DNA from 3 places in the Pseudochrobactrum algeriensis genome. Region 3 is predicted to be linked to each of the others. Evidence: predicted binding sites of a transcription regulator. Region 3 holds the regulator's gene; each other region holds the start of a gene.
What was found. The regulator PhoB, encoded in region 3, activates phosphate uptake and scavenging genes when phosphate is short. The targets are predictions, from matches to a motif close to TGTCATNNANCTGTCAT.
Positions count from the first base shown of each region.

Region 1: a site for PhoB is predicted at 2,270-2,286, ahead of phnF (phosphonate metabolism transcriptional regulator PhnF). Genes of this name have one in related genera too.
Region 2: a site for PhoB is predicted at 8,865-8,881, ahead of KHQ09_RS15320 (YdcH family protein). Genes of this name have one in related genera too.

Region 1 covers NZ_CP075361.1:302,022-312,734, forward strand. The annotation lists gene xylB (xylulokinase) at 1-1,414, opposite strand, end outside; gene phnF (phosphonate metabolism transcriptional regulator PhnF) at 1,487-2,245, opposite strand; gene phnG (phosphonate C-P lyase system protein PhnG) at 2,357-2,842, shown strand; gene phnH (phosphonate C-P lyase system protein PhnH) at 2,842-3,453, shown strand; gene KHQ09_RS03515 (carbon-phosphorus lyase complex subunit) at 3,457-4,560, shown strand; gene KHQ09_RS03520 (alpha-D-ribose 1-methylphosphonate 5-phosphate C-P-lyase PhnJ) at 4,557-5,465, shown strand; gene phnK (phosphonate C-P lyase system protein PhnK) at 5,462-6,250, shown strand; gene phnL (phosphonate C-P lyase system protein PhnL) at 6,253-6,972, shown strand; gene KHQ09_RS03535 (LbetaH domain-containing protein) at 6,969-7,583, shown strand; gene phnC (phosphonate ABC transporter ATP-binding protein) at 7,746-8,600, shown strand; gene phnD (phosphonate ABC transporter substrate-binding protein) at 8,647-9,564, shown strand; gene phnE (phosphonate ABC transporter, permease protein PhnE) at 9,633-10,598, shown strand; gene phnE (phosphonate ABC transporter, permease protein PhnE) at 10,602-10,713, shown strand, end outside.
Region 2 covers NZ_CP075361.1:2,860,229-2,870,941, forward strand. The annotation lists gene KHQ09_RS15275 (class I fructose-bisphosphate aldolase) at 1-63, shown strand, start outside; gene KHQ09_RS15280 (hypothetical protein) at 126-293, opposite strand; gene KHQ09_RS15285 (propionyl-CoA synthetase) at 497-2,425, shown strand; gene KHQ09_RS15290 (DUF1013 domain-containing protein) at 2,496-3,182, opposite strand; gene KHQ09_RS15295 (NAD(P)H-quinone oxidoreductase) at 3,468-4,472, opposite strand; gene KHQ09_RS18615 (DUF1192 domain-containing protein) at 4,762-5,058, shown strand; gene KHQ09_RS15305 (MFS transporter) at 5,301-6,587, shown strand; gene KHQ09_RS15310 (helix-turn-helix domain-containing protein) at 6,621-7,019, opposite strand; gene KHQ09_RS15315 (MFS transporter) at 7,088-8,473, shown strand; gene KHQ09_RS15320 (YdcH family protein) at 8,570-8,752, opposite strand; gene KHQ09_RS15325 (YdcH family protein) at 9,087-9,290, shown strand; gene purE (5-(carboxyamino)imidazole ribonucleotide mutase) at 9,411-9,917, shown strand; gene KHQ09_RS15335 (5-(carboxyamino)imidazole ribonucleotide synthase) at 9,921-10,713, shown strand, end outside.
Region 3 covers NZ_CP075361.1:3,374,428-3,385,140, reverse strand. The annotation lists gene KHQ09_RS17800 (aminopeptidase) at 1-695, opposite strand, end outside; gene KHQ09_RS17795 (hypothetical protein) at 848-1,135, shown strand; gene KHQ09_RS17790 (cell wall hydrolase) at 1,206-2,147, opposite strand; gene phoB (phosphate regulon transcriptional regulator PhoB) at 2,694-3,380, opposite strand; gene phoU (phosphate signaling complex protein PhoU) at 3,504-4,226, opposite strand; gene pstB (phosphate ABC transporter ATP-binding protein PstB) at 4,344-5,117, opposite strand; gene pstA (phosphate ABC transporter permease PstA) at 5,185-6,501, opposite strand; gene pstC (phosphate ABC transporter permease subunit PstC) at 6,498-7,985, opposite strand; gene KHQ09_RS17760 (PstS family phosphate ABC transporter substrate-binding protein) at 8,062-9,108, opposite strand; gene KHQ09_RS17755 (AI-2E family transporter) at 9,314-10,387, opposite strand; gene KHQ09_RS17750 (DMT family transporter) at 10,654-10,713, opposite strand, start outside.

The sequences.
Region 1 (10,713 bases), 360 kb from region 3:
GATAGGCTGTTTCATAAGCCGCATGGAGTTTTTTATCCGGCTCAATGGTTTTGATAATCTGCGGGCTGGTGCAAATAGCCAGAGCATCAGCATTTTCAGCAGCAATCAGTCCAAGACGTGCAGCCCCGAAAGCCGCGCCGAAATCACCGTCGGCAGGCAGATGAACCGGCATATTCAGAGCGGTAGCCAGTGCTTTCAGCCAATAGGTCGAGCGTGAGCCGCCGCCGATAGCCATAACACTTTCAAGCTGTGTGCCGGCTTTTGCCAGAGCTTCCAGATTGTTACGGAAGGCAAAAGCCACACCTTCAAGCACGGCTTGAGTGAGTGCCACACGATTGTCGCTATGGCTGATCCCTGTGAAACTGCCGCGGATCAGGCTGTCATTATGCGGGGTGCGCTCGCCGGAAAGATAAGGCAGAAAACTCACTTCTGACGGAGCCTGCAGATCATCGCCGAGTTCCTGCGTTAGCGCCGCAGCTTCATGGCCGGTAATGGTGCTGTACCAGTTCAGGGCATCGGTCGCGGAGAGGATAACGCCCATCTGGTGCCATGTCTGCGGCAGAGCATGGCAGAACGCATGAACGGCACTGTCAGGACGCGGTAGAAAACTGTCATTGGCGGCAAATAACACACCGGATGTGCCGAGTGAGGCAAAAGCCTGTCCGGCTTTCACCGTGCCGATACCACAGGCGGATGCCGCATTGTCACCGGCACCACCGGCAACCACTACACCTGATGCCATGCCCCATTGCTGACACAGCTCTGCGCGCAATGTGCCGGAGACATCCGTGCCTTCGACAAGGCGCGGCATCTGGCTTTCATCAAGCTCTGTTGCTGCCAGCAGGTCAGTCGACCATTTGCGTTGTGCCACATCCAGCCATGATGTGCCGGACGCATCGGACATTTCGCTGACATGCTCTCCGGTCAGCCACAGACGCAGATAATCTTTCGGCAGCAGGATCTTTTTAATGCGGGCAAAAATCTCCGGTTCATTGTCCTTCACCCAAAGCAATTTCGGCGCGGTAAAACCCGGAAAGACAATATTGCCGGTCAAGGCGCGGAATTGCGGATCAGCATCCAGTTGCGCAGCTTGGGCGTGGCTGCGTGTATCATTCCAGAGAATGGCGGGGCGCAACACTTGATCCTGCGCATCCAGCAGAACCGCGCCATGCATCTGGCCGGAAAGGCCGATGCCGCGCACATTCGAAAGCGCAGTGCCATGTTCCGCTTTTAGCCGGGTGATTGCTGCTTCTGCTGCCTTTATCCAGTCTTGTGGCTGTTGCTCAGACCAGCTTTGATGCGGTCGGGAAACATGGAGCTCTGCATGGGCAGAGGCGATAATGCTTTGTTTCTCGTCGATCAGCAGTGCTTTGAGGCCGGACGTGCCGAGGTCAAGACCGAGATAAAATGCCATGCTGCTGATCCTGTGACTGGAATTGTGAACAGGCCGCAGCTAACGACAGAAACTTAATGCAGGCAATAGTTTTTATTCTTCATTGAGCGACATGCTCTCGATAGAAAACTCCATGCGATCAGCCGCAAAGCGAGTTGTTGAATATTCCACCGGCACGCCATTGGTATCGACATTGACCGATTGCGCCGTGAGCACAATCGCCCCCGGTGTGAGCTTCAGGTGCAGCAGATCCTGTCCGTTGGCGTGCTGGGCGGAAATCAGTGTGGATTTGCGGAAATAATCCTCAACGCCCGATTGCTTCAGTGCTTTTGTGACTGAGCCGCTGCTCTTGTAAAATTCATCAAATTGCGGAAAACGCTGTTGGTCAAACCAGCTGTCAGACATGGAAACCGGCTGACCATCAGCAATGGACAGGGTTTCAAAATAATGCACTTGCGCATTTTCATCACTAAGCTGCAAAGCATGGGCGACTTCGGCTGAGGGCTTTTCAACCCTGTGCGACAGGATGATCCGCTCCTGCTGTGTGATCTGTTCGGCCAGACTGGTGGACATGCGCGTGCGCTTGCTGATGGGATAGGTCAGGCGTTTGGCATTGGCGATAAATGTGCCACGCCCTTGCTCTGCCCGTAACACACCTTCCTGTGTCAAAGCCGCAATCGCACTGCGCACCGTATGGCGATTGACGCCAAAGCGGGCAGCCAGTGTCATTTCCGGCGGCAGCTTCTCGCCGCGCTTGAAATGCCCGTGTTTAATTTCCCTGCGAATTTCATCGGCAATCTGACGCCAGACGGCCACACCGCTGTTTCGGGCGATTTTTGTTGTCTCTGCCATTTAATTTGCCGCAGCTCCGCTGATTGTCATGTGCTTGTCACTAAGAGTGTTTAAGACAATAATTAATGTCTAGTTGTATAGATAAATAGACAATTTAGAGCGGTGTGTCAAATGAAGAATGAAACCGAGAATTTACCCGAAAAGCTGCAAGGCGAACGGCGCAAGGTCGCCGCTTTGCTGGCAAAGGCAGAATTGAAGGAGCTGGCTTCCTTCTGGAGTAATCAAGCAGAGCAGCCGCAGGTTGATGTGTTGCGCGGCCCTGAAACCGGACTGGTGATGGTGCGTGGCCGTATCGGTGGTGGCGGTGCCCCGTTCAATCTGGGCGAAACGACTGTGACCCGTGCAACTGTGCGTGTGTCGTCAAGCTCCTCAGAGGGGCTGGTTGGGCATTCCTATGCACTGGGACGCGATCATGAAAAAGCGCGTCTGGCAGCGATTGCCGATGCTTTGTGGCAGGCGCCGCAGAGCCGCGAGATCGTTGAGCGTGATCTGTTGCAGAAAATTGCGCAGCGTCTTGATGCCCGTGCCACACAGCGTCGCCGTGAAGCGGCGGCAACGAAAGTGGACTTCTTCACCATGGTTCGGGGAGACGACTAATGGCTTTTGATAATCAGGCTTTTGAAGGTGGTTTCACTGACGCCGTTTATGATGCGCAGACCTGCTTCCGTGCATTGATGGATGCTTTGGCCAATCCGGGCACGATCCAGCCGCTGACTGCCGAAACGCAGCCGCCATTGCCGCTGACACCGGAGCTCGGTGCTATTGCGCAGGCATTGTTCGACCATGACACCAAGGTTTGGCTCGACAGTCGTTTGGCTGCAAGCAGCGCTGTGCGTGAATGGCTCGCATTTCAGACTGGCTTTGAGCTGGTTTCCGAAGTTGGTGAGGCGAATTTCGCGCTGGTCAGCGACGTTGCCCACATGCCGCCGCTGGATGTTTTTGCCAAAGGTACATCGGAATATCCGGATCGCTCAGCCACTATCGTTATGGCGGTAGAAGGTTTCGAGGGTGCGCAGACTTTGCAGCTTCAGGGGCCTGGTATTGAGCATGTCCGTGACTTTGCACCAAGTGCTTTACCGGTACGTTTCAATGAACAATGGGCGGCTAATACTGCCTTGTTCCCGCGTGGTGTGGATCTGGTTTTTGCAGCATCCAAAACTGTTGCCGCACTGCCGCGTAGTACCAAACTCATAAAAAACGGAAATTGAACCATGTATGTTGCAGTTAAAGGCGGTGAAGCCGCTATTCAGAATGCACATCAGTTGCTGGGTGACCGCCGCCGTGGTGACCGCTCAGTACCGGCATTGCAGCTGGAGCAGATTGTGGAGCAGCTGGGTCTGGCCGTCGACCGTGCTATGGCCGAGGGTGCGCTTTATGATCGTGAGCTGGCAGCGCTGGCAATCCGCCAATCGCGCGGTGATCTGATTGAAGCGATTTTTCTGGTGCGTGCCTATCGTACAACCTTGCCGCGCTTCGGCTATTCCGAGCCGCTTGATACAGCGCAGATGCTGACCGAGCGCCGCATTTCCGCAACCTTTAAAGACCTGCCGGGCGGCCAGCTTCTGGGCCCGACTTTTGATTACACCCATCGCCTGCTTGATCCTGAAATGGCTGGCGATCATCCGGTGGCACAAGGCGTGCAGCGCGATGATGAGACTGTTGGCGAAGATATGCCGCGCGTGACCGATATTCTTGGTGCCAATGGTATGATCGAGCCGGATGGCGAAATGCCGGAAGGCCATGTGCCGGGCGATCTGACCCGTGAGCCTTGGACATTCCCGATGGAACGCGATCTGCGTTTGCAGGCTTTAGCACGCGGTGATGAAGGCTTCCTGCTGGCGCTGGGCTATTCCACACAGCGCGGTTATGGCCGCACGCATCCGTTTGTCGGTGAAATCCGCATCGGTGAAGTCGAGGTTGAGCTGGATGTGCCGGAACTTGGCGGTCTGGTATCGCTTGGCGCTGTGCAGGTGACTGAGTGTCAGATGGTCAACCAGTTTGCCGGTTCTGCAACACGTCCACCGCAGTTTACCCGTGGTTATGGTCTGGTGTTTGGTCAAAGCGAACGCAAGGCCATGTCGATGTCGCTCTGTGATCGCGCATTGCGCAGCGAAGAATTTGAAGAAGACATTACCGCACCGGCACAGGATGAGGAATTTGTGATTTCCCATTCCGACAATGTGCAGGCGACCGGTTTCGTTGAACATCTCAAACTGCCGCATTATGTGGATTTTCAGGCTGAGCTTGATCTTATCCGTCGTATGCGTGCCGAATATGCCAGCCACAATGATGCACAGAAGGAAGCCGCAGAATGAGCGTTCTGATGCAATATAATTTTGCTTATCTTGATGAGCAGACCAAGCGGATGATCCGCCGCGCATTGCTTAAAGCCATTGCGGTGCCGGGTTATCAGGTGCCTTTTGCGAGCCGCGAAATGCCGATGCCTTATGGCTGGGGTACCGGTGGTGTGCAGGTAACCGCTGCGGTTTTGGGCGCTGACGATACGCTGAAAGTGATCGATCAGGGCGCGGATGATACCACCAATGCCGTGTCGATCCGTGCCTTCTTTGAAAAGACGGCACAAGTTAAAGTGACGACCCGCACGGAAGATGCAACCATCATCCAGACCCGTCACCGTATTCCGGAAGCACCGCTCAAAGAAGGCCAGATCCTTGTCTATCAGGTGCCGATCCCTGAGCCGCTGCGCTTTCTGGAACCACGCGAGACAGAGACCCGCAAAATGCATGCGCTGGAAGAATACGGCCTGATGCATGTCAAACTCTATGAAGATATTGCCCGCCACGGCCATATCGCCACGACTTATGCCTATCCGGTGAAAGTCGAAGACCGTTATGTGATGGATCCTTCACCGACACCGAAATTCGACAATCCGAAAATGCATATGTCACCGGCTTTGCAGCTGTTTGGTGCAGGACGTGAGAAGCGTATTTACGCTCTGCCGCCATACACCAAAGTCGTGAGTCTCGATTTCGAAGATCATCCGTTTGAAGTACAGAAATTCGCTCAGCCTTGCGCCATGTGCGGTGCCAAGGGCGTCTATCTCGATGAAGTGGTTCTGGATGACAAGGGCGGTAGCATGTTTGTTTGCTCCGACACCGATTATTGCGAAACACGACAGGCCGATGGTCACGTTGGCCATCTCTCTGCAAATAATAAAGATATCGGACAAGTGTCCTCAGGTCTGGAGGCAGCCCAATGAGCGATATAAATCATGATACGCCTTTGCTGCGTGTAAACGGATTGTCGAAATTCTATGGCAACCGTCTTGGTTGCAGCAATGTGTCCTTTGAGCTGTATCCGGGTGAAGTGCTGGCGATTGTCGGTGAAAGCGGCTCCGGTAAGACGACACTGCTCAACTGTCTTGCTACACGCTTGCAGCCTTCAGTCGGCGCTGTTGAATATCGGATGCGTGATGGCCAGTTCCGTGATCTGTACCGGATGAGTGAGGCCGAGCGCCGCTTTCTGATGCGTACCGATTGGGGCTTTGTGCATCAGAACCCTTCTGACGGTTTGCGTATGACTGTCTCCGCCGGTGCCAATGTCGGCGAGCGTCTGATGGCTGTCGGTGACCGTCATTACGGTAAAATCCGCGAGACAGCGACGGACTGGCTTGGCCGTGTGGAAATTTCCGCCGACCGTATTGATGACCAGCCGCGTGCATTCTCCGGCGGTATGCGTCAGCGTTTGCAGATCGCCCGCAATCTGGTGACTGCACCGCGCCTGATTTTCATGGACGAGCCGACCGGTGGTCTGGACGTTTCCGTGCAGGCACGTTTGCTCGATCTGTTGCGCGGTCTGGTGGCCGATCTCGGTCTGGCTGCGATTGTTGTGACCCACGATCTGGCGGTGGCGCGTCTGTTATCGCACCGCATGATGGTGATGAAAGACGGTCATATCATCGAAGCCGGTCTGACCGACCGCGTGCTGGATGATCCGCAGGCACCTTATACACAGCTGCTCGTTTCCTCGATTTTGCAGGTTTAATCATGACTATGCCTCTTATTGTTTCGGAAGTGGCAAAGAGCTTCACCATGCATTTGCAGGGCGGTATTGCGCTGCCGGTGGTGACAAATGTATTCTTTGCGCTGAAAGCCGGTGAATGTGCTGTGCTCGGTGGCCCGTCCGGTGCCGGTAAAAGTTCGATCCTGAAAATGGTCTATGGCAATTATGCCGTGGACGAAGGCCAGATCATTCTGCGCCATCACGGTAAGCAGATTGATATTGCCTCGGCTGATCCGCGCACGGTTATGGCTGTGCGCCGTGATACGATTGGTTATGTCAGCCAGTTTTTGCGCACTGTGCCGCGTGTCAGCGCGCTGAATGTGGTGGCTGATCCGTTGTTTGCCCGTGGTGTTGATCGTGAGCAGGCGCAGGACAAAGCCCGTGAATTACTGGCTATGCTCAACCTGCCGCAGCGCCTGTGGGATCTGCCGCCAGCCACGTTCTCCGGTGGCGAGCAGCAGCGTGTGAATATTGCCCGTGGTTTCATCACCGATCATCCGGTGTTGTTGCTTGATGAGCCGACCGCTTCGCTCGATGCCAAAAACCGTGAAGTTGTTATGGAGTTGATCCGTCGCAAAAAAACAGAAGGCGTGGCGATGCTTGGCATTTTCCATGATGAAGATGTGCGTGAGGCTGTGGCTGACCGCATCATCGACGTGACCGAGTTTGCTCCGGGTTATGTACGTCAGGGAGCAGATGCATGACCAGATTGTCAGAACAGCCGTTTATCCATCCGGATACGGAAATTTCCGACAGCACATTTGGCCGCTATACGGAAATTGGTACCCGTTGTCGTATTTCTGAAACGGAAATGGGTGACTATTCCTATATTGAGCGCGACGGCATGGTCTGGTGCGCCAAGATCGGTAAGTTTGCGAATATTGCCGCTTCGGTGCGTATCAATGCCACCAATCATCCGATGTGGCGCGCAACACTGCATCACTTTACCTATCGCGCCAATGATTACTGGCCGGATGCCGAGCAGGAAGCGGATTTCTTTGAATGGCGCCGCGCTCATGAAGTGACCATCGGTCATGATACATGGCTGGGGCATGGCGTGACCGTTTTGCCCGGTGTTAAAATCGGTAATGGTGCGGTCATCGGCTCTGGTGCTGTGGTGTCCAAAGATGTGGCGCCTTATACGATTGTCGGCGGCGTGCCTGCCAAACTCATTCGTCAGCGTTTTTCCGATGCGATTGTCGAGCGTCTGGAAGCTCTGGCGTGGTGGGACTGGGATCATCAGCGCCTGCGTGATGCACTGGATGATTTCCGCAAGCTTGAAATTGAAGCTTTTCTTGAAAAGCACGGCGGCTGATAGCCAAGCTGCTGAATCCAATCGCAGAACAGAGCCGCCGGAATTTCCGGCGGCTTTTTTGTCAAAAATCTGATTCAGAACTTTCATGGAAGTGTAATCTAACTTACATTTTCATTTCATATCACGCGCCTAATTTCGCAGGGAAATTGATAGAGGGCGCTGATGCTGAAGCTTGAAAATGTAACCCGTCGTTTTGGCGGCAATACTGCGGTTGCAGATGTAAATCTGGAAATCCCGCAGGCCCAGATGGTGGGGATCATTGGCGCATCCGGTGCCGGTAAATCCACTTTGTTGCGAATGATTAATCGTCTGATTGATACATCGGACGGTTCGATTGTTTTCAAAGATCAGGACGTGTCGCGTCTGCGCGGTTCTGAGCTGCGCCGCTGGCGCAGTGATTGCGCAATGATTTTCCAGCAGTTCAATCTGGTGCCACGTCTTGATGTGCTGACCAATGTGCTGCTCGGCCGTCTTAATCAACGTTCTACAGTTAAAAGCCTGATGGGCATTTTCTCCCGTGAAGAGCGCGCACAGGCTATCGCCAATATCGAGCGTCTGGACATTGTCAAAACCGCCTTGCAGCCTGCCGGAACATTGTCCGGTGGTCAGCAGCAACGCGTGGCGATTGCCCGCGCGCTGATGCAGAACCCGAAAGTTATTCTCGCAGATGAACCGATTGCCTCGCTTGACCCGCGCAATGCGCAGGTGGTGATGAGCGCTTTGCGCGACATCAATAAGCGCGAAGGCCTGACAGTTATCACCAATCTTCACACGCTGGATACCGCACGCACCTATTGCGACCGGATCATAGGTATGCAGGGCGGACGCGTTGTGTTCGACGGAACACCGGCTGAACTCACACAACTGGCAGCGCGCCGCATTTATGGTGCCGAAGCCGATGATGAAAGCTTCTCGGAAGCTGTGACTTCAACAGCTCTGGAGCAGCCTGCACCGGAAGCTCCGGTCAGCCCGCAAGTGGCACGACAGGTCGCAAAGCTCGTTGCAGACGCACAGTAACACTCATCCAAAACCAAACGATAATCGTTTAACAGGAGAATGGTTCATGACCTTCAAGAAGCTTTTGCTCGGCGCCGTTGCGCTGTCCGCAGTGGCAACCGCAACCGCAGCGCAGGCAGATAAGCCTGAAGTGTTCCGCGTTGGTATTATCGGCGGCGAAAACGAAGCTGACCGTCTGCGCAATTACCAGTGCATTATTGACCAGCTGCCAAAGGCAATCGGCGTTAAGGAAGTTAAACTGTTTCCTGCTGCCGACTATGACGGCGTTATTCAGGGTCTGCTCGGCGGCACACTGGATTATGCAGAGCTTGGCGCTTCCGGTTATGCCAAAATCTATCTGACCAAAGAAGATGCTGTTGAGCCGATCCTGACCACTGAACAGACCGATGGTTCGACCGGTTATTATTCGATCATGGTTGCCCGTAAAGACAGCGGCATCAAGACTGTTGCCGATATGAAAGGTAAGAAGCTTGGTTTTGCTGATCCGGATTCAACCTCCGGCTATCTCATTCCGGTAACCTCGCTGCCAAAAGATCTCGATGGCGCGACAGTTAAAGATTATTTCAGCGAAACCGGTTTCGGCGGCGGCCATGAAAATCTGGTTCTGGCTGTAAAAGACGGCAAGTTTGATGCCGGTACAACTTTCGGCTCCGGCGTTGGCAGCTTCGATGAAGGTTACACATCCGGTAACCTGCGCAAGATGGTCGACAAAGGCCTGATCGACATGAAAGACTTCACAGAAGTCTGGAAATCCCCGCTGATCCCGAACGGCCCGATCGTTATCCGCACAGCCATTGATGCTGATCTGAAAGCCAAGTTCAAAACCTATATGATGGATCTGCCAAAGACTGATCCGGAGTGCTTTGCTTCCACAATGGGCGGCGATTTCAAGTCCTATATCGAAGTGAACAAAGATTTCTACCAGCCGGTTATCGACGCACGTAAGTCGCAGATCGGTCAGTAAGATTAAGTTGCGGCCAGTGTCAAAGAATGATGCTGGCCGCATTTTTGTATCCTTTTTAGGCGGGCCCGATGACCCATTCTGTTTCTAAGCCATCCCTGTCCGGTGAAGCCGCTTTGGTCGAGCAGCACTGGCGGGAGCTGTCCTCCCGACGTCGTACCTATACGCTGCTGATTATCGGTGGTTTGTTTCTGGCGCTCTCCGCATCTTTGTGGTTCGCCAATGAAAGCAATGCCGGTAAATTCTGGGAGCGTCTGCCGCATTTCTTCGATTTCGTCGGTGATATGGTGCCGCGTGACGGCTGGGAAGTCTGGCGGGCTTTGTTTGATCTGCCGTCACCTTATTTCGACGGTAGCCAGAAATATGATTATGAGGCAGGCCGCGTCTATCTGTTCGGCAGCGTTTTCTATATTCCTGAATATTTCTACAAAATGCTGGAGACGCTCAATATTGCCATGATGGCAACGTTGATCGGCTTTTTCTTTGGTTTCATCCTGTGTTTTCTTGCGGCTAAAAACCTGACAACCAGCCGCGCACTGCGTTTCTTCGTGCGCCGTTATATGGAAATCCTGCGTGCTTTCCCTGAGATCGTGATTGCCGGTTTCTTTGCCGCTATTCTCTCGCTGGGGCCAATTCCTGCGATTTTCGCGGTTGGTATTCATACGATCGGTGCGCTGGGTAAGCTGTTTTTCGAAGTGGTTGAGAATGCCGATATGAAGGCCGAGGAAGGTCTGCGTGCCGTCGGTGCCAACTGGTTTGAGCGTGTCGGCTTCGGCATTGTGCCGCAAGTCATGCCGAACTTCATGTCCTATGCTTTCCTGCGTTTCGAGATCAATGTCCGTGCATCCACCATTATCGGTGCGGTTGGCGGCGGCGGTATCGGTGAGGCATTGCGCCTGTCGATCGGTCATGGCCATCAGGCAAAAACACTGGCGATTGTGTTTCTGCTGCTCGTTACAATCATTGCGGTGGATCAGACCTCTGCATGGCTGCGCGGCCGTCTTGTCGGCGCTCAGGCCTTTCAGTTCGGAGCGTAAAAAATGACAGCTTTGACTTTAAACGCCGCTCAGATTGCTGATTACGAAAACCGCTATCCGCAGGTCTTTCGCCGCCCGTTTTCCAAACGCTATACATTGCCGCTGATCGGTCTGG
Region 2 (10,713 bases), 510 kb from region 3:
GCCCGCATGAACGGCCTTGCCGCGACCGGCGCATGGACTGAAGCACAGGAAAAGAATGCTTAATCAGTATTACTGATGCATTGAAAAAGCCCGCGTTAAACGCGGGCTTTTTTTATTTCGGACCTTTAATAACCGGTATGAGCCTGCAGCAAGACTGTAATCATCATCACGGCAATGGCCGCAACGGCAATTTTCCAAAAATCACTGCGCCGCTTCAACCCCGGCAATCCCAATGGCTTAAGCAGATGCAATCCCATCAGGATCAGCAATAAAACCGGTGCAATCTTTGCCATTGCGCATCCTCTGAATATTACTGCGACCTGACTTGTATCTTGCCCCCTCTTTAGTCGAATGGACGTCACTTTAACAGTGTGGATTAATATCGGCTGAGGAGAATGGCGTAGTTTATATTTTTCAAAACCGCACAAAGATCCGGTGAAAGTTATTCTGCGCCTGAGAGGTGCAAGCACAGCTTGCATTGCAATGGGAGGAATACATGACTTCGGCTTATCCCGAAATTTATCAGGCATGGAAAAATGATCCCCAAACTTTCTGGGGCAAAGCATCCGCGCTCATCGACTGGTATAAACTAGCGACAAAAATCTTCGATCCTTCACAAGGCCCTTACGGACGGTGGTTTGCAGGCGCTGAATGCAACACCTGCTACAACATGCTTGACCGTCATATCGAGGCCGGTCGCGGTGATGTTCCCGCCATTCTCTATGACAGTCCTGTCAGCGGCCAGAAGGCTCGTTTTACCTATAGCGAGACTCTGGAACAGGTCATGCGCCTCAGCGCCGTGATGCAGGATTTCGGCATTCAAAAAGGCGATCGGGTACTGATTTATATGCCGATGGTGCCGCAGGCATTATTTGCCATGATGGCCTGTGCCCGCCTCGGCGCTATTCATTCTGTGGTCTTTGGCGGTTTCTCAGCCGATGAGCTGGCAGCACGTATTGATGACGCCACCCCTGCCCTGATTATCGCCAGCTCTTGCGGACTGGAAGCCAATAAAACAGTCAATTACAAACCGCTGCTCGACAAAGCCATTGCCAGCGCCAAACATCAGGTAAAGCATTGCCTGATCCATCAGCGCGAACAATGCCGTTGTGACCTCATTACAGGCCGCGATCACGATTTTACAGAGCTTTGTGAGCAGGCAGCAGGACGTGATGTGCCTTGTGCATCCATTGCCGCAACTGATCCGCTTTATATTCTCTACACTTCCGGCACCACAGGTAAGCCCAAGGGCGTTGTGCGCGATAATGGCGGCTATATGGTAGCGCTGGCATGGTCGATGGGTGCCCTCTATGACATTCATGCCGGTGATATTTTCTGGACAGCCTCCGATATCGGGTGGGTCGTCGGCCATTCCTATATTGTCTATGCCCCGCTGCTGATCGGCGCTACAACAGTGCTGTTTGAAGGCAAACCGGTCGGCACGCCCGATGCTGGTACATTCTGGCGCGTGGTTGCTGAGCACAAGGTGAAAGTGCTGTTCACTGCACCAACCGCTCTGCGCGCGATTAAGCGAGAAGACCCCGAAGGCAAGCTGCTGCATCAATATGATCTCTCCAGCCTTGAAGCACTTTATCTCGCCGGAGAGCGTGCAGACCCGAATACGCTGGAATGGGCAGAGCAGATGCTCAACCGCCCTGTTATTGACCATTGGTGGCAAACGGAAACCGGCTGGCCGATTGCCGGTAATCCGCGCGGCCTTGGCATATTGCCGGTCAAACACGGCTCCACCTGTGTACCAATGCCCGGTTATGATGTGCAGGTGCTGGATGATGCCGGCCATCCGTCGAAAACCGGCGAGCTCGGCAATATTGTTATCAAACTGCCGATGCCGCCCGGCTGTCTGCCGACTTTATGGCAGGCCGACCAGCGCTTCCATGAAGCCTATCTTGATGAATTCAAAGGCTATTATAAATCCGCTGATGCCGGTTACATGGATGAAGACGGCTATATTTTCATCATGAGCCGCACTGATGACATCATCAATGTTGCGGGACATCGCCTGTCTACCGGCTCGATGGAAGAGGTGATTGCCGGTCACCCACAGGTGGCGGAATGTGCGGTGATCGGCATTGCCGATAAGCTCAAAGGGCAAATCCCCTGCGGCTTCATCGTGCTCAAGGCCGGTGTGACGCAAGCCCATAGTGAGATTGAAGCAGAATGTGTGGAGCGGGTACGCGATCAGATCGGGCCTGTTGCCGCGCTGCGCACAGTTCTGACAGTCAACAAATTACCCAAAACCCGCTCCGGCAAAATTCTGCGTTCAACCATGCAAAAAATCGCTGACCACGAGCCATGGAAAATGCCTGCCACGATTGAAGACCCGCAGACACTGGATGATATCCGTGACTGCCTTCATCAACGTGGCATCGGCACCTGCTCCGAAGCAACAAAACCTGCAGCCTGACAATTATCAGATACGAAAAAGCCGCCGAAGATGCTCCGGCGGCTTTTTAAAACTATAACATAAGCTGATCTTACAGATCGTCTTCTTCGTCTTCCGGTGCGCTCTTCATTGAAGAAAGCTTGGCGAAGACTTTATCCGCATCCAGCTCATCCGATTCGTCATTGCGGCTGTAATCCAGATTTTCTGTTGCCGATGCCGGCAGCAATGTATCACCGGATTCCGGCTCAATCGGACGATTGCGGGCTGCGCGGTCAACTTCAATATCCAGATCAATCTGCGAGCAGAGACCCAGTGTTACCGGATCCATCGGCTGAAGATTGGCCGAGTTCCAGTGAGTACGGTCACGAATCTGTTCGATGGTGGATTTGGTGGTGCCGATCAAACGGGAAATCTGGGCATCTTTCAGTTCCGGATGGTTACGCACCAGCCAGAGAATCGCATTCGGACGATCCTGACGCTTGGACAAAGGCGTATAACGCGGGCCTTTGCGTTTGGCTTCCGGAACACGCACTTTTGGTTCGGACAGTTTCAGTCGGTAATTAATGTCTTTTTCAGCGCGTGCGATTTCTTCACGGGAAAGCTGGCCGGTGATGACCGGATCAAGACCCTTGATACCCTGTGCAGCTTCACCATCCGCAATCGCTTTCACTTCAAGCACATGCAGTTTGCAGAAAGTTGCAATCTGGTCAAAAGACAGAGCAGTATTATCGACAAGCCATACGGCTGTTGCCTTAGGCATAAGAAGCTGAGTGGCCATAAGATATAATCCTCTCGTTCGCCCGCTCCGGTAGCGCGGGACGTGGGGTAAACCACAATTTCCGGGAATTCGTTCCCTCTATAACCAAATTTTACACAATGAGCAAGAAAACCCTGCACAGGAATTCAGCGCATTTGTAACTCACTCCCCCTGCTTGTAGGGAGATTTCGGTTATGGCGTGCCGAAAATGGTGTTTTTTGAGAACCGGAGCGGAGTGTACATTTAAAGTACATGAGCACCGGACTCACAGAAAAACGCCATTTGCAGGCCGCCAGAGGCGAAATATCAACCGACGTCGAGGACAATTTTGCCGATATGATTGCCCTCTTCCATGCGCTCATGGGCGCGCCAGGCATCTTTCAGCGGGTAGATCATATCCATCACCGGAGAAATAGTGCGGCTTGCCAGCAACGGCCAGACTTTTGATTCCAGTTCCGCTGCAATCTGCGCTTTGAAAGCAACATCACGCGCACGCAGGGTCGAACCGGTATGGCTCAGACGCTTGGTCATCAGCTTGGCAAAATTGGCTTTCGCCTTGGCTCCGCCAAGAAAAGCGATCTGCACAATGCGCCCCTCAATCGCCGCCGCATCATAATTACGGTCAACATAATCGCCGCCAACCATGTCGAGAATGACGTCTGCACCCTTGTTATTGGTGGTAGCTTTCACCTGCTCGACAAAATCCTGCTCACGATAATTAATCGCAACATCCGCACCGATCTTCAGACAGGCGGAGCATTTTTCCGCAGAGCCTGCTGTTACGATCACTTTGGCACCCAGTGCCTTGCCAAGCTGAATTGCCGTTGTGCCGATACCGGAACTGCCGCCGTGAATCAGTAATGTCTCACCGGCCTGCAACTGCCCGCGCTGCACCACATTGTGCCAGACGGTAAAAAGTGTTTCCGGTAGAGCCGCCGCTTCCACATAACCATAACCGGATGGCAGCGGCAGCGCATTGCCTTCACAAACCACGGCATATTCAGCATAACCGCCGCCTGCCAAAAGGGCAGTCACCGCATCGCCGACCTTATAACGCTGCACGCCTGTGCCAATAGCCACCACATCACCAGCCACTTCCAGCCCCGGCAAATCTGAAGCACCGGCAGGCGGTGGATAATGCCCTTGTCGTTGCAACACATCAGGACGGTTCACACCCGCAGCTTTCACACGGATCAGAATTTCGCCTTTACCCGGATGCGGCACGGCACGCCTGACCGATTTCAGTACCGATGGCGCACCGGCCTGTTCAATCGCAATTGCCATCATCTGGGAAGCAAGTTCCGTTGTCATATCCGCTCCTTAAATTCTCTGGTCCGCCCAAAGCGCGTTCCCTGATCTAGTGGTCAGATTACGACATTTGCGCCCGTTCGTGACAGGCGCAGAGCAAATGTCGCAATCAAAAAGACCACTAGCAACTAAATAATGCTAGTGGATTTTTCGAATTTGCCGTTTGAAACAACATTTGTGTCGACGGGAGCTCAAACGGCAAATTCAATCCACTAGCCATATTATGCAGAAAAGATGCAATGTATAAAAATCATATCGCTAATGATGCAGGTTTATGAGATGCTGAAAACTTATGTGGCCTGCCCGCCCTGCATTTAAAGGCAGACAGGTCACGAATATTGCGAACCATATTGAAAGCTGCCGTGGACAGGCTGCAGCAGGAAGTGAGGAAAACGCCATGTTCTTTGATGATAATGCGCAGGAGACAGCAACCTATAATCACCATATCGGTGAGGATGTGACCCTGCTTTCAGCGGCTGAAATCGACAATCGTATTGCCTTGCTTAAAGCGGAGATCCGCCGGTTGGAAACCGATCGCAATGACCGAAATCGCAGCCGTGCGGCTGCTGAGGCACTGTTTCGCCTGTAAGCCTTTGCTATTTCCGCATGCACCATAGTTTCAGAACCTCTGCTCTCAAACAGGCGGAGGTTCTTTTTATTTTACCTGACACAATATCTCATCAATACAAAGCCTTGCACTCTTTCAAGTGATAGGTCAGCATGGTTGCACTCAATCTGTCCGAAGCGGCAATTTCACCTTGCAGTTTCGGGCGAACAGGTTTCAAGATCAGAAAACTGTAAAATTGCCTGCAATAGAATAAAGGATTCTGCGTGTTCCGTTCTTATGTCCAGATTTTCGCACTGCTTTGCGGCACCGCTTTTCTGCTGATCGGTTCAGGTCTGCACGGTCTTTTATTGCCACTGCGCGGAAATGTGGAAGGCTTCTCGGTTACGGCTCTGGGTCTGATCGGCACAACATGGGCAGGCGGTTTCGTTGCTGGCTGTATTTTTGCACCGCGTCTGGTGCGCCGTGCCGGACATGTGCGGGCTTTCGGCTTTTTCGCATCCACTGCGGCGATTGTGGTTTTGCTGACCGGCCTGATGGTTGACGCTTCAATCTGGGTGGTTCTGCGTGCCATTACCGGTTTTGCGATGGCCGGTATTTTCATGGTGATTGAAAGCTGGCTGAATGAAAAAGCCACCAATGAAACACGCGGTAAAATTTTCGGCCTCTATATGATGGTCAACTACGGTGCTGTCATGACCGGCCAGATGCTGGTGATTACCGGCGATGTCGAAGGTAGTTCGCTGTTTATGATTGCCGCGATCTTCTTCTGCCTTGCGCTGCTACCAACCGCAGCTTCCAAAGCATCTTCGCCGCGCCCGCTGACCGAAGTGCAGCTTGATCTGAAAAAGCTTTATGCCAATTCACCTGTTGCCTTTGTCAGCGTGATCCTGATCGGCATTGCCAATGGTGCATGGGGTACACTCGGTGCGGTTTTCGGCTCGCTCAGCGGTATTGATAAAACCACAATCGCGCTGATGGTCAGCTTTACCATTGCTGCCGGTGCATTAATGCAAATCCCTGTCGGACGTTTTTCCGACCGTATCGATCGCCGTTATGTCATGGCCAGCGTTGCCGGTTCCGCCGCTCTGATCGGTTTTCTTATTTTCGCCATCGCACCAACCAACGGCACACTCATTCTGGTCATGACCGCGCTTTACGGTTCGCTTGCTTATGCGATTTATCCGGTTGCGGTTGCCCACGCCAATGATCACGCAACACCTGAGACTTTCGTCAAGGTTTCCGGTGGTTTGCTGCTGCTTTATGGTTTCGGCACCATGCTCGGGCCGCTGATTGCTGCGGAATCGATGAATAATTTATGGCCTTCCGGCCTGTTTCTGGTGACAGCGGTCTCGCATATTGCCATTGCCGGTTATGCTATTCTGCGCTCGCGTAAACGCGCCTCGCCGCTACCTTCCGAAAAAGAGCAGTTCCAGAGCATGGCTGCGGAACGCCCTGCCACACAGGAAAGTGTGCTGCTTGATCCGCGCTCTGAGGCTGCACAGGAAGACAAATCCGCCCCTGTACCGGAACCGGCAAAATCAGAGAACTGACGCACGGATAGTTAGCTCTTATACCCAATATAGCTATTTACGCGCATGAAGTGCTGCCTGCATCAGCCTGCGGAATTTTGGACATTCCGTATGGGTTTCTGCAGGGCATTCAGCTACATGCCGCAAAGCTTTGCTGAGTGTTGTCAGCTGGCGGACCTGCAAATCCAGCTGGTCTGCCCGCTGATGTAGCGCCTGCCGCGGCAGATCAGCCGAGCCGTCTTTGCCAAACATGCCTTTCATCTCGGACAGCGGAAAACCCGCTATCTTCCCCAGCGAAATCAAAGCCAGTTGCTGCAGTACCTCCGGTGCATATTGACGGCGCAAACCATGGCGGCTGAAGGATTCAATCAGCCCGATCTCCTCATAATAACGGAGTGCGGAAGGTGACACTCCGCTCTTCTCCGCCAGCACACCTATATCCAGAAGTTTCATACTTGACCTCAAGTTGACTTGAAGTGGCAATGTAACAGCGACTCAAACAAGCCACAAGAGGAACAGTTGTGCGTTTCGCCCTCTCTGATACTTCCCCTCGCCTAGCAATCCTTGCTCTTTCAGGTTCCATGCTGCTTGCCTCCATGGCCGTGAGCATCACCGCTGTCGCATTACCGGCGCTCAGCAGAACACTGGATGCTCCTGTGTCTGCTGTTCAGTGGATTGTGCTGATTTACCTGTTGTCCGTCACAATAGTGATTGTACTGGCGGGGCGTTGTGCCGACCTGTTCGGCCATCGTTTTATCCTGCTGACCGGACTGATAATCTTTACAATCAGTTCGCTGCTTTGCGCCGCAGCACCAAATCTCACACTGCTCATTGCAGCCAGAGCGATACAGGGCATAGGCGGCGCCATTCTCATGGCATTACCGGTCTCAATCATAAGAGGCATGGTTTCCGGCGAACAGACAGGCTCCGCCATGGGGCTTCTCGGTTCCATGTCAGCAATCGGAACTGCGCTCGGCCCTGCACTCGGAGGCATCCTGATTGCTGTCTTTGGCTGGCGCTCCGCCTTTATCCTGCTGGCAATATCCGGTTTTGTCTTACTGGTACCGGCTATCAAAGCGATACCGGCATCACCACCAAATCATAAAACCAGCCGCTCGCTGGATCTGTCAGGCGCGGCCTTACTGGCTATTGTGCTGTTTCTCAATGCAGTGATAACGACTGGAAATAAAAACGGGCTGAGCTGGGATATGGCTGTCACCATTCCGGCGGTTCTGGTTGCCCTGATAATTTTTGCGGGTGTTGAAATCCGGTCTTCTTCGCCGCTGGTGCCTCTGTCACTCTTGCGCAATCCTGTTATCAGCGCCTCGCTGATAACCAACCTGCTCATCAGCTCAGTGATGATGGCGATGCTGGTGGTCGGGCCATTCTTCTTGTCATTCGGCCTGCTGCTTGGGGAAGCGACAACAGGACTGGTTGTCGCTGTCGGCCCTGTTGTTGCAGCGCTGGCCGGTATTCCTGCCGGACGCATTACAGACCGGTTTGGTATAAGACGCGCGCTGGCTTACGGGCTGGCTGTCATGAGCATTGCTCTCATCTGCATGGCCTTACTGCCCGTCAGGTTCGGAACTGCCGGATATATTTTATCGCTGATAATGCTGACACCGTGTTTTCAGCTATTTCTAGCCGCCAATAATACAGCCATCATGCTTGCAGCACCGGAAGACCAGCGCGGTATCTTGTCCGGATTGCTGGGCCTGTCGCGCAATCTGGGACTGATGACCGGCGCATCTGTCATGGCCACAATATTTATTACCGCACTGGGACAGGAAGAGCTTGTTCATGCAGCTGCAAAATCCGTCGGATTTGCCTTTACTGTCACCTTGCTGACGGCAGCAGGACTTGCACTGCTTTCACTGATAATCACGCTCATCAGCATAAGGAAATAAATCCGGTGCGGGCCTGATATCCGGCCTGCACCTCATCTTTCAGAGCCTGCCCATCCGGCGGTTCTGTCTGAAACTGTGCTTTACAGTTTAGCGTAATTAATGTCGGGTGACTTGTGTCCTAAGCTTTTCTATCTGTTCCTTCAGATACAGCTTTTTGCGTTTAAGATCGGCGATCGTCAGCGTATCAGTAGCTGGCAATGCTGCGGCGTCGGAAATTTCCTTTTCCAGTGCATCATGCTTCTTTTCCAGTGAGGCAAGATGGGATTCAAGTGCCATTATTGCTTCTCCTTTATATTTACGCGTCACTCTCATTTTGTCAGCGGATCAGGCTCCAAGACCCGTTCGGTCTGCAGGAACCTGCTTGTGACAGTTCCCAGCCTCGAACCAGACTATGACAAAACAATGACAGTCTTGCATGAGATTTGATTAATGTCGAATTCATATTTGGCACATTTCAACTTTGCCAAATTTGTGCTACGGCAAAGCTGAAAAAGGGCGGATTATACTGACCTGCGGTGCTTCTGTGAAAATCGCAACCCATATTGGTGAGCGATAAATACAGATGTCTGCGGTTCTGTTCTCGCTGTGAAGACAAGATCAGATGGAATATGCCATGGCCGATCAGGAACAAGCCGAAATTCGCCTCTCCGTTGCACGGTTGCGCCAGGAACACACGGATTTTGATCTTGCCATTAATGCGATGATGCAGACCGGCTGTAACCAGCTCAGCATTCAGCGCATGAAAAAGAAAAAACTCGCGATCAAGGATCAGCTGAGCAAGCTGGAAGATAAAATCATTCCGGATATTATTGCCTGAGTTCGGCACCAAAACCGACTCGACCACTTTACATTCTCACAGCAAATAAAAGACCGGCAGACTTTTACGAAGCCTGACCGATTTTTTATTTTTTAAATCCAGCACCTGACAGGACATTTCATGGCAGATAACACTCCAACTTCCCCGAAAGTCGCCATCATTATGGGCAGCCAGTCCGACTGGCCAACCATGCGCAATGCGGCGCAGGTACTGGATACGCTGGGGGTTGCTTATGATGCCCGTATTATTTCTGCGCACCGCACGCCGGATCGCATGGTTGAATTTGCCAAAACGGCACGCGATCAGGGCTTTCATGTGATTATCGCCGGTGCAGGCGGTGCTGCCCATCTGCCGGGTATGGTTGCATCCATGACGCCGCTGCCGGTCTTTGGTGTGCCGGTACAGTCCAAAGCACTGTCGGGTCAGGACTCGCTGCTTTCCATCGTCCAGATGCCTGCGGGTATTCCTGTCGGCACAGTAGCCATCGGCAATGCCGGTGCCACCAATGCTGCACTGCTTGCCGCTGCGGTTCTCGCACTGCATGACAAGCCGCTGGCAGACCGTCTGGATGCCTATCGCAAAGCCCAGACCGATGCCGTGGCTGCCGCCCCGAAAGATGAGGACTGAGCCATGCTGCAAGCAGGATCAACAATCGGGATTATCGGCGGCGGTCAGCTTGGCCGCATGCTGGCCATGGCGGCAGCGCGCCTGAGTTTCAAAACCATTATTCTGGAACCGCAGGCGGATTGCCCTGCCGCACAGGTCGCCAATCACCAGATCGTAGCTGCCTATGATGATCGCGCCGCCTTGCTGGAACTGGCTGAAGCCTGCGATGTCATCACCTATGAATTTGAAAATGTGCCGGTAGAAGCCGCACAGTTTCTGGCAACAAAAAACATTGTCTCCCCGCCACCGCTGGCTCTGGAAATTTCTCAGGATCGCGTTGCCGAGAAACAGTTTCTCAATGAGAGCGGCATTGCCACCGCACCATGGCGTGTGGTTGACGATGTGCAGGATCTGGTCGCAGCGCTTGGCGCGCTGAACGAGCGCGGCATTCTGAAAACCCGCCGTTTCGGCTATGACGGCAAAGGTCAGGTGCGCCTGAACAGCCTCGATAATGACGCCGCGGCGGAAGCCATTGCTGCCATTAAAAATGCACCGGCAATTCTTGAAGGCTTTGTGGAATTTACCCGTGAGGTTTCTGTCATCGCCGCACGCGACAAGGCAGGCAATGTCCGCCTTTATGACATTGCAGAAAATGTTCACAAAAACGGCATTCTCGATACCTCAACCATACCGGCATCAATCAGCTCTGAAACCGCAGCCGCCTGCACCGAGGCCGCACAGAAGCTGCTTCATGCGCTGGATTATGTTGGTGTGCTCGGCTTTGAATTTTTCGTTCTGCCGGATGGTTCTGTCGTTG
Region 3 (10,713 bases):
ACAGTCAGATCCGTATCCGGTCCGGTGAAATGCAAAGCGCGGAAATTACGCTCATTGAGGATTTTGGTACGTTTGCGCAATTGCGCATTATGGTCTGCCCATGCGGCTACAGGATCAGCATTATTCACACGCGATGCGGCGAAAATTGCTTCGGCCAGTTTATGTGTCGCCACATCCGGCGCATCATCCGGAAACACCAACTTTGCCCATGACGGGTTCGGATAGGAGACGATATTCCAGTTAATGTCGAAACCGGCAATTTTTTCCAGCGCAGGCTGATAGGCCATCGACAGCGCTTTATTGGCGCGGGCAACTTTTCCTGCATCCTGTGCGGAAAGCAGCATCGGATTATCGCCGGTGATTGCAAGGCGCGCTGCACCGCCTGCATAGGCTTTGGCCATGCCCTGATAAAGCCAGTCACTGGCGTGGTCGAAGCTCTCATCCGGCGCATATTGGAAACGCGACAGCGCCATATCTTCATCGGAGAAAAACGGTGTTACCAGTCCTGCTCCGGCTTTATAGGCATGTTCCGCAATGCGACGCACCAGCGGCAATGCGATAACCGGCGCGGTAATGACCAGATCCTGCCCTTTACGCAATTGCAGACCGACTTTAACCGCAACCTCTGCCAGCTTATCCAGTTTAACCGGATCGATGATTGCATCCGTGTGATTGTTTTGGCTGAAATCTGACATCACATACTCCGCTTATTTTCATTGATCATCACAGATACTCCTGCAAGAGCCTGCAAGCTAGTGCTCTGTCAGGATTTTATATTGTCGCTGTAGCCACCGATGCGGAACAGCGTTAATATGCCATATGAAGTCATATTTATCGGAACAAATCCATGAACCGAAACTCCAATAATGCGCGATCATTTCAGAAGCTGAGTCTTGTTGCAGGACTGTTTGCGATAGCGCTGGCAGGCTGCACGACACTTACACCGGAACAGCAGCGTGCTGAGGATGAGAAAAACTGTCTGAGCTATGGTTTTAAACCCAAGTCTGAAGCCATGGCCAATTGCCTGCTGCAAATCCATCTCGACCGTCGCGCCGATATCCGCGCATGGCAGAATGAACGGCCGCAATTCTCCACACCGATGGTTATTTACCAGCCGGTGGTGGTGCCGCGCTGATCTTCATCTCCATAAATAAAAGCCCGCTTCGCGCGGGCTTTTTCATTTCAGTTGATAACAAGATACGGGATCAGCTTGCCGGTTCAGGGCGATCCTGCGTCAGCAACAATGCGCCGATCGCATCAACTTTTTGCTTGTTCATATCTTCCGCACCTGCTGCAAAAGTATTCTGCGTTGCGGAGGCTGCAACCGGTTTGGTTTCAAACGGCAGCTGCGCCGGAACCGGCGTATTTACAGCCGGTGCATGATAGGCAAGCTGCACCGGTACTTCCGCTGCAGCCGGTTGTGCAGCCTGCACATCCTGTCCGGCAGATGCCACCATCACCGGAGCAACGACAGGCAGACGGTCACCTTTACCGGCCTTAGCCGTATCCGTTACATCATAAATGCTATCCGGCATGGACTGGTTTCTTGGTTCATAGGCAGCCGCCAGATTATACGGGGTTTCAGGCAGCGGCGATTCCAGCGTACCGTCTCTGCGGCGCTTTTCGTAGAAAGAATTGCCACCGGCAACCAACACATAATGCATATTTCTATACGGGAATTTCAGGCCGGCCGTATGGAAGAACATTGCATTCTTCAGCTTCGGATGGCGTTCGCCTTTCAGCACGGAATCCGCCGCTTCTTTTACATCCGGCAAAGCTTTGGAATTCATGGCACGGGTCATAACGCCCGGTGCAAACTGGTTTTTCTGTCCGACAACGCCGCAAATGGTTTCCGGATATTTTTCCGAGACCAGACGATTCATCACCACCGTGCCGACTGCAACAAGGCCATCACGACTGGAGCGGGCAGATTCAAAGAACATTGCGCGCTCAAGGCATTCGCGGTCTCTGGAAGTGTATGTGTAGGTCTTTTTGCCATTACGGACGGTCACACCGGATTCCTTGGCAGACTGTGCAGCCTTGGCAGATTTGGAACCGGTCGAAGTCGTGGTGCAGCCAGCAAGGATAAACGGCGTGGCAACCAGAGCACCGATAAACAGTGTTTTCGCTAAATAAGAGCGTTTCAACGGTTCATCCTTATCAATAATTTCCCGTACACCCGGGTCACACAGAGATCCTGTGCGCGAGCCCCGGGAAATTCGGGGGCTATTAGGGCTAAATAAAGGCGCAAGGCCCGATTTATATTCGTGTTCCGGTTAGCGACAACCGGTTAAAATTTACCCCAAGAAAATGCGCCTTATTAGTTAACGCTCTGTTAACGCATTCTTTTGAGTGATTACTAAAATACGCAAGATTACGTAAAGACTTCACTAACCTAGTGAAATGAAGCAGCTTGCCGGATTATGGCTTTGCAGCAATTCCGGTACGATATTGCCTTATTTCACAACCTGATAGCGCCTCAGACACGGGCGCATCATGCAATTGACCGCCCTGTTGCGTTAGTCATAATTCATTACAGCGCGTTACAAATAACTGATATTTTGTGAAGGCAATTTGCTTTTATGACGCTATAGCCTTTGCAGACACGGCTTTCCGCAGAATCAGAAATATAAAAACCGGCGTGAATTTTCTTCACACCGGTTCAGTATTTTTCACAAATATCCGGCAGGTTATCAGCCGAAAGCATAACCGGCACCGCGAACGGTGCGAATCGGATCCACTTCACGACCGGTATTGATCGCCTTGCGCAGACGGCCGATATGCACATCCACCGTGCGGTCATCGACGTAAATATCCCGCCCCCAGATACCATCCAGCAATTGCGTGCGCGAGAAAACACGCCCCGGTGCCATCATAAAATATTCAAGCAGACGAAACTCTGTCGGCCCGAGTTTGATTTCGCGTTCCTTGCGGTAAACGCGGTGCTGCTGACGGTCGAGAACAATCTCGCCGACTTTCAGCACATGGGAAAGCACACTCGGATTGGCGCGGCGCAGCATCGCCTTGATACGTGCCAGCAGTTCCGGTGTGGAGAATGGTTTGACAACATAATCATCCGCGCCAACGGCCAGACCGCGCACACGCTCGGATTCCTCACCGCGTGCTGTCAGCATGATAATCGGCAGACGCTCTGTCTCTGCACGCTGACGCAGACGGCGGCAAAGTTCGATGCCGGAAACACCAGGCAGCATCCAGTCGAGAACCAAAAGATCAGGGACGTTTTCGCGTAAATAAATTTCGGCTTCATCGCCACGCAGGATCGTATCGACCTGATAGCCTTCAGCCTCAAGATTATAGCGCAGCAATTCGCTGATGGCTTCTTCGTCTTCAACAACCGCTATTCTTGGCGTGTGTGACATTGCGTATCCACTATTCGTTTAGACATAAGGGGGCATTTGCATTCCGGCACAGCCGGAATGCATGACGTTTATTCTGACAGGCAGGGCTGAATGCCCTGCATATCGGCTGCCGGTTAGAGCAGCTTAGTTTTTATGCAATTCGTCGAGAACGACGTCATGGCTCAGATCATCTTTCGGACGATCCGGCGGCATCTGATTACCGGTGACAATATAATAGACCGTCTCGGCAATATTGGTGGCATGATCGCCGATACGCTCAATATTCTTGGCGCAGAACAGAAGATGCGTACAGGCCGTAATATTGCGCGGATCTTCCATCATATAAGTCAGAAGTTCGCGGAACAGCGATGTGTACATCGCATCAATTTCATCATCGCGGTCGCGGACAATATTGATCTGGGTCACAGAACGCGTTGCATAGGCGTCCAGCACATCTTTTAGCTGGGTGCGGGCAAGCTCTGCCAGTGTTTCTAGACCGCGATAAAGCTTCACCGACTGACGTGTTTCCGAAACGGCAACAACACGCTTGGCAATGTTTTTGCCCATATCGCCAACGCGTTCCAGATCCGCTGAGATACGGATCGCGCCGATAATTTCGCGCAGATCCACAGCCATCGGCTGACGCTTGGCGATAATCATAATCGCCTTGTCATCAATTTCACGTTCGCCTGCATCAAGGATCAGATCCTCGGAAATGACCCGCTGTGCCAGCGCATTATCGGCAGTAACAATCGCCTTGATGGACTGTTCCACCATACGCTCCGCATGACCGCCCATTTCGGCGATTTTACGGGCGAGAAACTTCAGTTCTTCATCATAGGACGTAACCGTATGCTGTGACGGCATGGAAATTTCCTTATCCTGTGGCACTGCCAAAGCAGTCTGTAAAACTCCAGAGCATTTCCGGCTTATATTGCCTCATAGAAAATGCTCTATCTTGTTTGTTTTTACGCGTAAGCTCGATCAGCCGAAACGACCGGTAATATAATCCTGCGTACGTTTTTCTTTCGGCGTGGTGAACATCATATCCGTGTCACCGACCTCTACCAGATTGCCCAGATGGAACATGGCTGTGGTCTGCGAAATACGCGCAGCCTGCTGCATTGAGTGGGTCACGATGACAATCGTATAGTCACGGCGCAACTCGTCAATCAGCTCTTCCACTTTCGCGGTTGCAATCGGGTCAAGCGCCGAACAAGGCTCATCCATCAGAATAACTTCAGGGCTCACCGCAATTGCGCGGGCAATGCAAAGACGCTGCTGCTGACCGCCGGAAAGACCTGTGCCTGCATCATTGAGGCGATCTTTCACTTCTTCCCAGAGGCTGGCGCCACGCAGGCTCTTCTCAACGATGACATCGAGATCCGCACGGCTGCGCGCCAGACCATGAATGCGCGGGCCGTAAGAAACATTCTCATAGATCGATTTCGGAAACGGATTTGGCTTCTGGAACACCATGCCGACACGGGCACGCAGTTCCACCACGTCGATTTTCGGATCGTAAATATCCTCGCCATCGAGCGTGATAAGACCTTCAACGCGGCAACCTTCAATCGTGTCATTCATACGGTTGAGCGAGCGCAGGAAAGTCGACTTACCGCAACCGGACGGGCCGATCAGCGCGGTTACGCTGTTTTCTTCAATATCCAGATCAACGCCGTGCAAAGCCTGTTTTTCACCGTAGAAAACTTTGACCTTGTCCCCGCGCATTTTGATTTTTTTTGGCAAGGCGTTCATCTTTTCTCCGAGTGTTTTCTCTAAAGTATAATCATTCATCAGGTTCATGATCGCAACTCCGTCCCGATTACCATCTGCGCTCAAAACGGCGGCGCAGAATGATTGCGGCAATATTCATCACAGCGAGGAACAGGAGGAGCACAATAATCGCACCCGATGTCCGCTCTACAAAAGCACGTTCTGCTTCATTAGCCCACATGAAAATCTGTACCGGCAGCGCAGTCGCAGGATCCATTGGGGTAACTGGAGCATTGGCAACAAAGGCAACCATACCGATCAGCAGCAGCGGCGCTGTTTCACCCAATGCCTGAGCCAGACCGATAATCGTGCCGGTCAGAATGCCCGGCGCGGCCAGCGGCAGCACATGGTGGAACACAACCTGCGTTTTGGAAGCACCAAGCCCCAGAGCCGCAGCACGGATTGATGGCGGCACCGCACGCAAAGCTGCGCGCGTTGCAATAATAATGGTTGGTAGAGTCATCAGCGTCAGCACCAGACCACCAACCAGCGAGGCCGAACGCGGCATGCCGAAGAAGTTGATGAAAACCGCCAGCCCCAGCAGACCAAACACGATGGACGGCACCGCAGCCAGATTGTTGATGTTCACTTCAATAATATCCGTGAAGCGGTTTTTACGCGCATATTCTTCCAGATAGATCGAAGCAGCAACGCCAATCGGCAGAGCAAAGACCAGCACGATCAGCATCATATAGAGCGAGCCGATCAGCGCCACGCCCAGACCAGAGGTTTCCGGACGGCTGGAAGCACCCATTGTAAACAGGCCGGTATTGAAGGACTGACGCATAACGCCTTCATCCTTCAGTGTCTTCATCCAGCCAACCTGAAGATCGGAGACTTTACGCTTGCTCTGGTCAACCGACAGGTCGATCTGACCTTTATTGGCCGAGTCAATATCCGCAGCCGCAAGGAATTTGATTGTCTGGGTTGTGCCGATCAGTTTCGGATCAGCCATCACCATTTCACGCAATTGCAGACGAACGCCATCCGAATAGAAACGGGTCATATCGCGCATGGCAGGACGGTTGGATTTCTCCACACCGAGCTTGTCAGCCAATGCATTGCGCACCAGCAGCGGATAATTCGCTGTAATCAGCACATTCGGATTGCTGGCACGTTCATTGGACGGATCGATCACCTTCTCATCCAGCAGCACCGGAATTTCAATCGTTGTCTGCCAGAAGGCTGTGTAGCCTTTGGAGAACACCGAGAAAAACAGCGCACAGAGGAAGAAGATACCGATTGCAATCGCAATCACACCATACATGCGGAAACGGCGTTCTGCAGCATAGCGGCGCTTGATGCCAATATCACGGCGGGCAGGTGCGGTTGAAGTTGTCTTGGGAGTGAAAACAGCGTCGGTCATTCATATTGCTCCCGATATTTACGCACAATGTAGAGAGCGAAAATATTCATCAGCAGTGTCAGGAAGAAGAGCGTAATACCCAGTGCAAAAGCCACCAGTGTCTGCGGTGAGTTGAACTCAAGGTCACCGGTCAGCTGGTTGACGATTTTTACAGTGATCGTCGTCATTGCTTCAAACGGGTTGAGCGTCAGATTGGCGGCCACACCGGCAGCGAGTACCACGATCATAGTCTCACCAATGGCACGGGAAGCGGTCAGCAGCAGCGCTCCGACAATACCCGGCAGCGCAGCAGGCAGGATCACACGCTTGATGGTCTCGGAGCGGGTAGCACCCAAGCCCAGAGAACCGTCACGCAGGGAGCGGGGCACGGCAGTGATAATATCGTCGGACAAAGAGGATACGAACGGGATCAGCATCACGCCCATCACCAGACCGGCAGTGAGCACACTCTGCGCCATGATGAAACCCTGACCACCGGTCAGCGCGGCACTCAGGTCACGCAGGAACGGGCCAACTGTGACCAGCGCGAAGAAACCGTAAACAATGGTCGGAATACCGGCCAGCACTTCCAGCAGCGGTTTGACGATAGCGCGGGTTTTGGCACCGGCATATTCCGACATATAAATCGCGGCGAACAGGCCAACAGGCACCGCGAAGACCATTGCGACCAGCGCGATATAAAGCGTACCGGCCAGCAGCGGGATCAGGCCGAACTGACCATGCGAATCTGTTGCGCCGGCAGCGGCAAAACGCGGATCCCAAACCGTTCCGAAGAAGAACTCATAGGCCGGAACATCGCTGAAGAAATTAATCGTCTGAAACAGCATCGAAAAGACGATGCCGACAGTGGTAAGAATGGCGATTGTCGATGCAGCAATCAGCCCCCACAGCACAATGCTTTCCACATTGTTGCGGGCGCGGACGCGCGGTGCAATTGTCATCCAGCCAAAGATAAATCCGGCAATAGCCAGAGCAATCGTCAGACCTGCGCGGATATTCGAGGATAAGGCGGCTGCCTTGTTCCATTGTACCGCAACCGGCACCATTACATCCTGACCTTCTGTCGCCAGCGCGATGCCTTTTTCAGCCATCAAAGCGCGAACTTCAGAATAGGTCTGCGGCAGGTTTTCACGCTGCTGCGGATCAAGACGCTCAAACCCGTGTGCGAGGCTTTTCACCACGCCGAGCGACAGGCTTTCGCTGTAATTTTCAGTGTTGCCGAGAGCATCCTGCAACTGCGATTTGGCAGTCTGCTCCAGATAGACGGTGGCGCTCAGCGACCAGACGACAAATAAAATAATTGCCGGCATGACTGTCAGAGAGAAAACCCACCATCCGTGATAATGCGGACGGGAATGTGGTTTCTCTTTTTTATCTGCCACGTTTTTTACGGTATTCAATTGTGCAACCGCTTTGGCACGGCCAAGGAAAAACCCTGCGATGCCCAGCACGAAGACAATTGTTAAGACCAGCATGATCGACATTTAAATTCCCTGATCACCGTCCACGACAAAAGACAATCCGGGCGCAGAGCTTGTCTGCACCCGGACCATATTCAAATTATTTAACCTGCATTACAGTACCGGCTGCAAATGCATCGCGCTGTTCTTTGCGCTCTGCTTCCGGTGCCGGAACCAGACCATAGTCTGCCAGCGGGCTTTCATCACCAATCATCTGATCGGAAAGGAAGAATTCCACATATTCTTTCAGACCTGGGATCACGCCCAGATGCGCTTTCTTCACGTAGAAGAACAGCGGACGGGAAACCGGATATTCGCCTTTGGCAATGGTTTCAACGCTTGGAACGATATCGTTCACAGTTGCAACCTTCAGCTTGTCAGCATTGTTTTCATAGAAGGACAGGCCGAATACGCCAACGCCGGTTTTATTGGCGCTGATACGGGCGAGTGTTTCGCTGTAATCACCGTCAATATCAACAGCCTTGCCATCTTTACGCACAGCGATACAGGTCTTGGCAGCTGCCTTGTCATCTGCACCACCGGCTTTGATGACTTCCAGCGCGCCGCTTTCTTTACAACCGTCAGCGAGCAGCTTTTCTTCGAAAACTTCACGGGTACCGTGTTTTTCACCCGGAATGTAAGCAGCAATATCCCAATCCGGCAGAGCAGCGTTAACCTGATTCCACTTGGTGTTCGGATTATCTACCAGTTTGCCGTCTACAACGATTTTCGCTGCAAGAGCCTTGTAAACATCAACCGGAGCCAGCTTCCAGTCCGGACCGTTAATGTCGGTTGCGAACACGATACCGTCATAACCGATGCGTACTTCCTGAACATCTTTTACACCTGCATCGATGCAGGACTGCAGTTCAGAAGACTTCATTGCGCGGGATGCATTGGCGATATCAATTGTGTTTTCGCCTACACCTTTACAGAAGTCTTTGATGCCTGCGCCCGAACCGCCGGATTCAATAACAGGGGTTTTGAAATCCGGATAGGTTTCGCCGAAAGTTTCAGCAACGATCTTGGCATATGGCAGAACGGTTGACGAACCGGCAACCTGAATCTGGTCGCGAGCCTGAGCGGCAGTAGCACCGGCTACAGCAGCAATTGCCAATGCAGCAGTCGTTGTAATCAGCTTGTTCATAGGAGCAGCTCCAGTTAGAAGAATGAGGTAACGTTTTGGACGTTACCAGCCATCTACGCGCTCTATATAACAGCTATATGACACTAATATTACAGGTTTGTATCAGTGCTCAATTCAGCATTTTATAATAAAAAAATGCAGTTTCCCGCACGACCAATACAGAGCCAGAAAATTCGGACCCTGAAAGCAAAATGAAAACAATCTGTTAGGATGGCTTCGCTTTTTCCTCGCCGGTCTCGTTCTCATCTTCTGTGGTCTGCGCCGACAAGAAATTGCCCACATGGCGCAATGTTTCAAAGTGGTCACAGAAAACTTTTATGACAACCAGAAGCGGCACCGCTATCAGGGCGCCGATGAAGCCCCACAGCCATGACCAGAAGGCAACGGCTACAAAAACCGCAACCGTATTCAGTTCCAGACGCCGGCCGATAATGGTCGGTGTCACAATCTGCCCTTCGAGAATATTACAGGCCAGCACAAAAGCCGGAGCCAGCATGGCATAGGCGATCTGGTCAAAGGACACGATGGCAATGATCCCGACCACGACAATTGTCGTCAATGCGCCGATATAGGGCAGGAAATTAAGCAGCGCCGCCATCACACCGAAGACAAACGGTGTCGGCATCCCCAATGCCCACAACCCCAGACTGATTGCCAGCCCCAAAAGCCCGTTAATAACCGTGATCGTCAGCAGATAGCTGGAAATAACCTGTTCCACATCATAGACGACACGCAAGGCACGCTTCTTTTCGCTCAGCTTGCCAAAAGACTGGATGATCTTTTCATAGAACATGGTTCCCGAGGCAAGAATGAACAGCGTCAGGATAAATGTCACAGCAATTGTCGTGCCGCCTGACAAAACATTGCCCGCAGCCTGTGAAAGAATGCCGGGCTGCGCCAGCGAAACTGTCTGCACTTTCGGATCCTGTCCCATTTGTGCGACCTGATCGACCTGTTTGCTGATATTGAGCAAATGTTCTGCGGGTGCGCGCAACCGGTGCAGCTTCTCTGTCAGCTCCCGCCCGATTTCCGGTGCTTCACTCACCATTTCTGTAACCGGCCCACTTAAAAGATAGCCGGTCACTCCGATGAAAGAGAAAGAAAAGACCACAAGCAGAGTGGCCGAAATAGCTTCGGAAATGCCGAGTCGTTTTTTGGAGAAACGGACAATCGGTGTCAGCATCAGCGCCAGCAAAATGGCCAGCGTGACCGGCATGAAAAAATCCCGTGCAAAATACAGCGCATAAACCAGCATCATCAGAAAAATACCGGTCAGCATTGCACGGCCTGTACGCACATATTTCGTCAGATTTTGCAGATTTCCGCTTTCAGGCAAAGGATGCGCCGGATAAATCAGCTCATTTTCAGCATCGGATATCGACGTCTTATTATCATGCGGCATCTGCATCCGCCTCCCCCTCATTCCTATGCGGATTATTCCCGCTATGCCGGTAAATTAAGGGAGACAGCAATGCCGTCAATATAAAGCGATAAATATAGTCCGCCAGCCGGCATGATCCGGCTGGTTCAAAGCAAAAGCATATCTTAATTCAGCACCAGCCAGCCGGAAATCAGGATAACAACGGCACCGGCCAGCATGTGAAT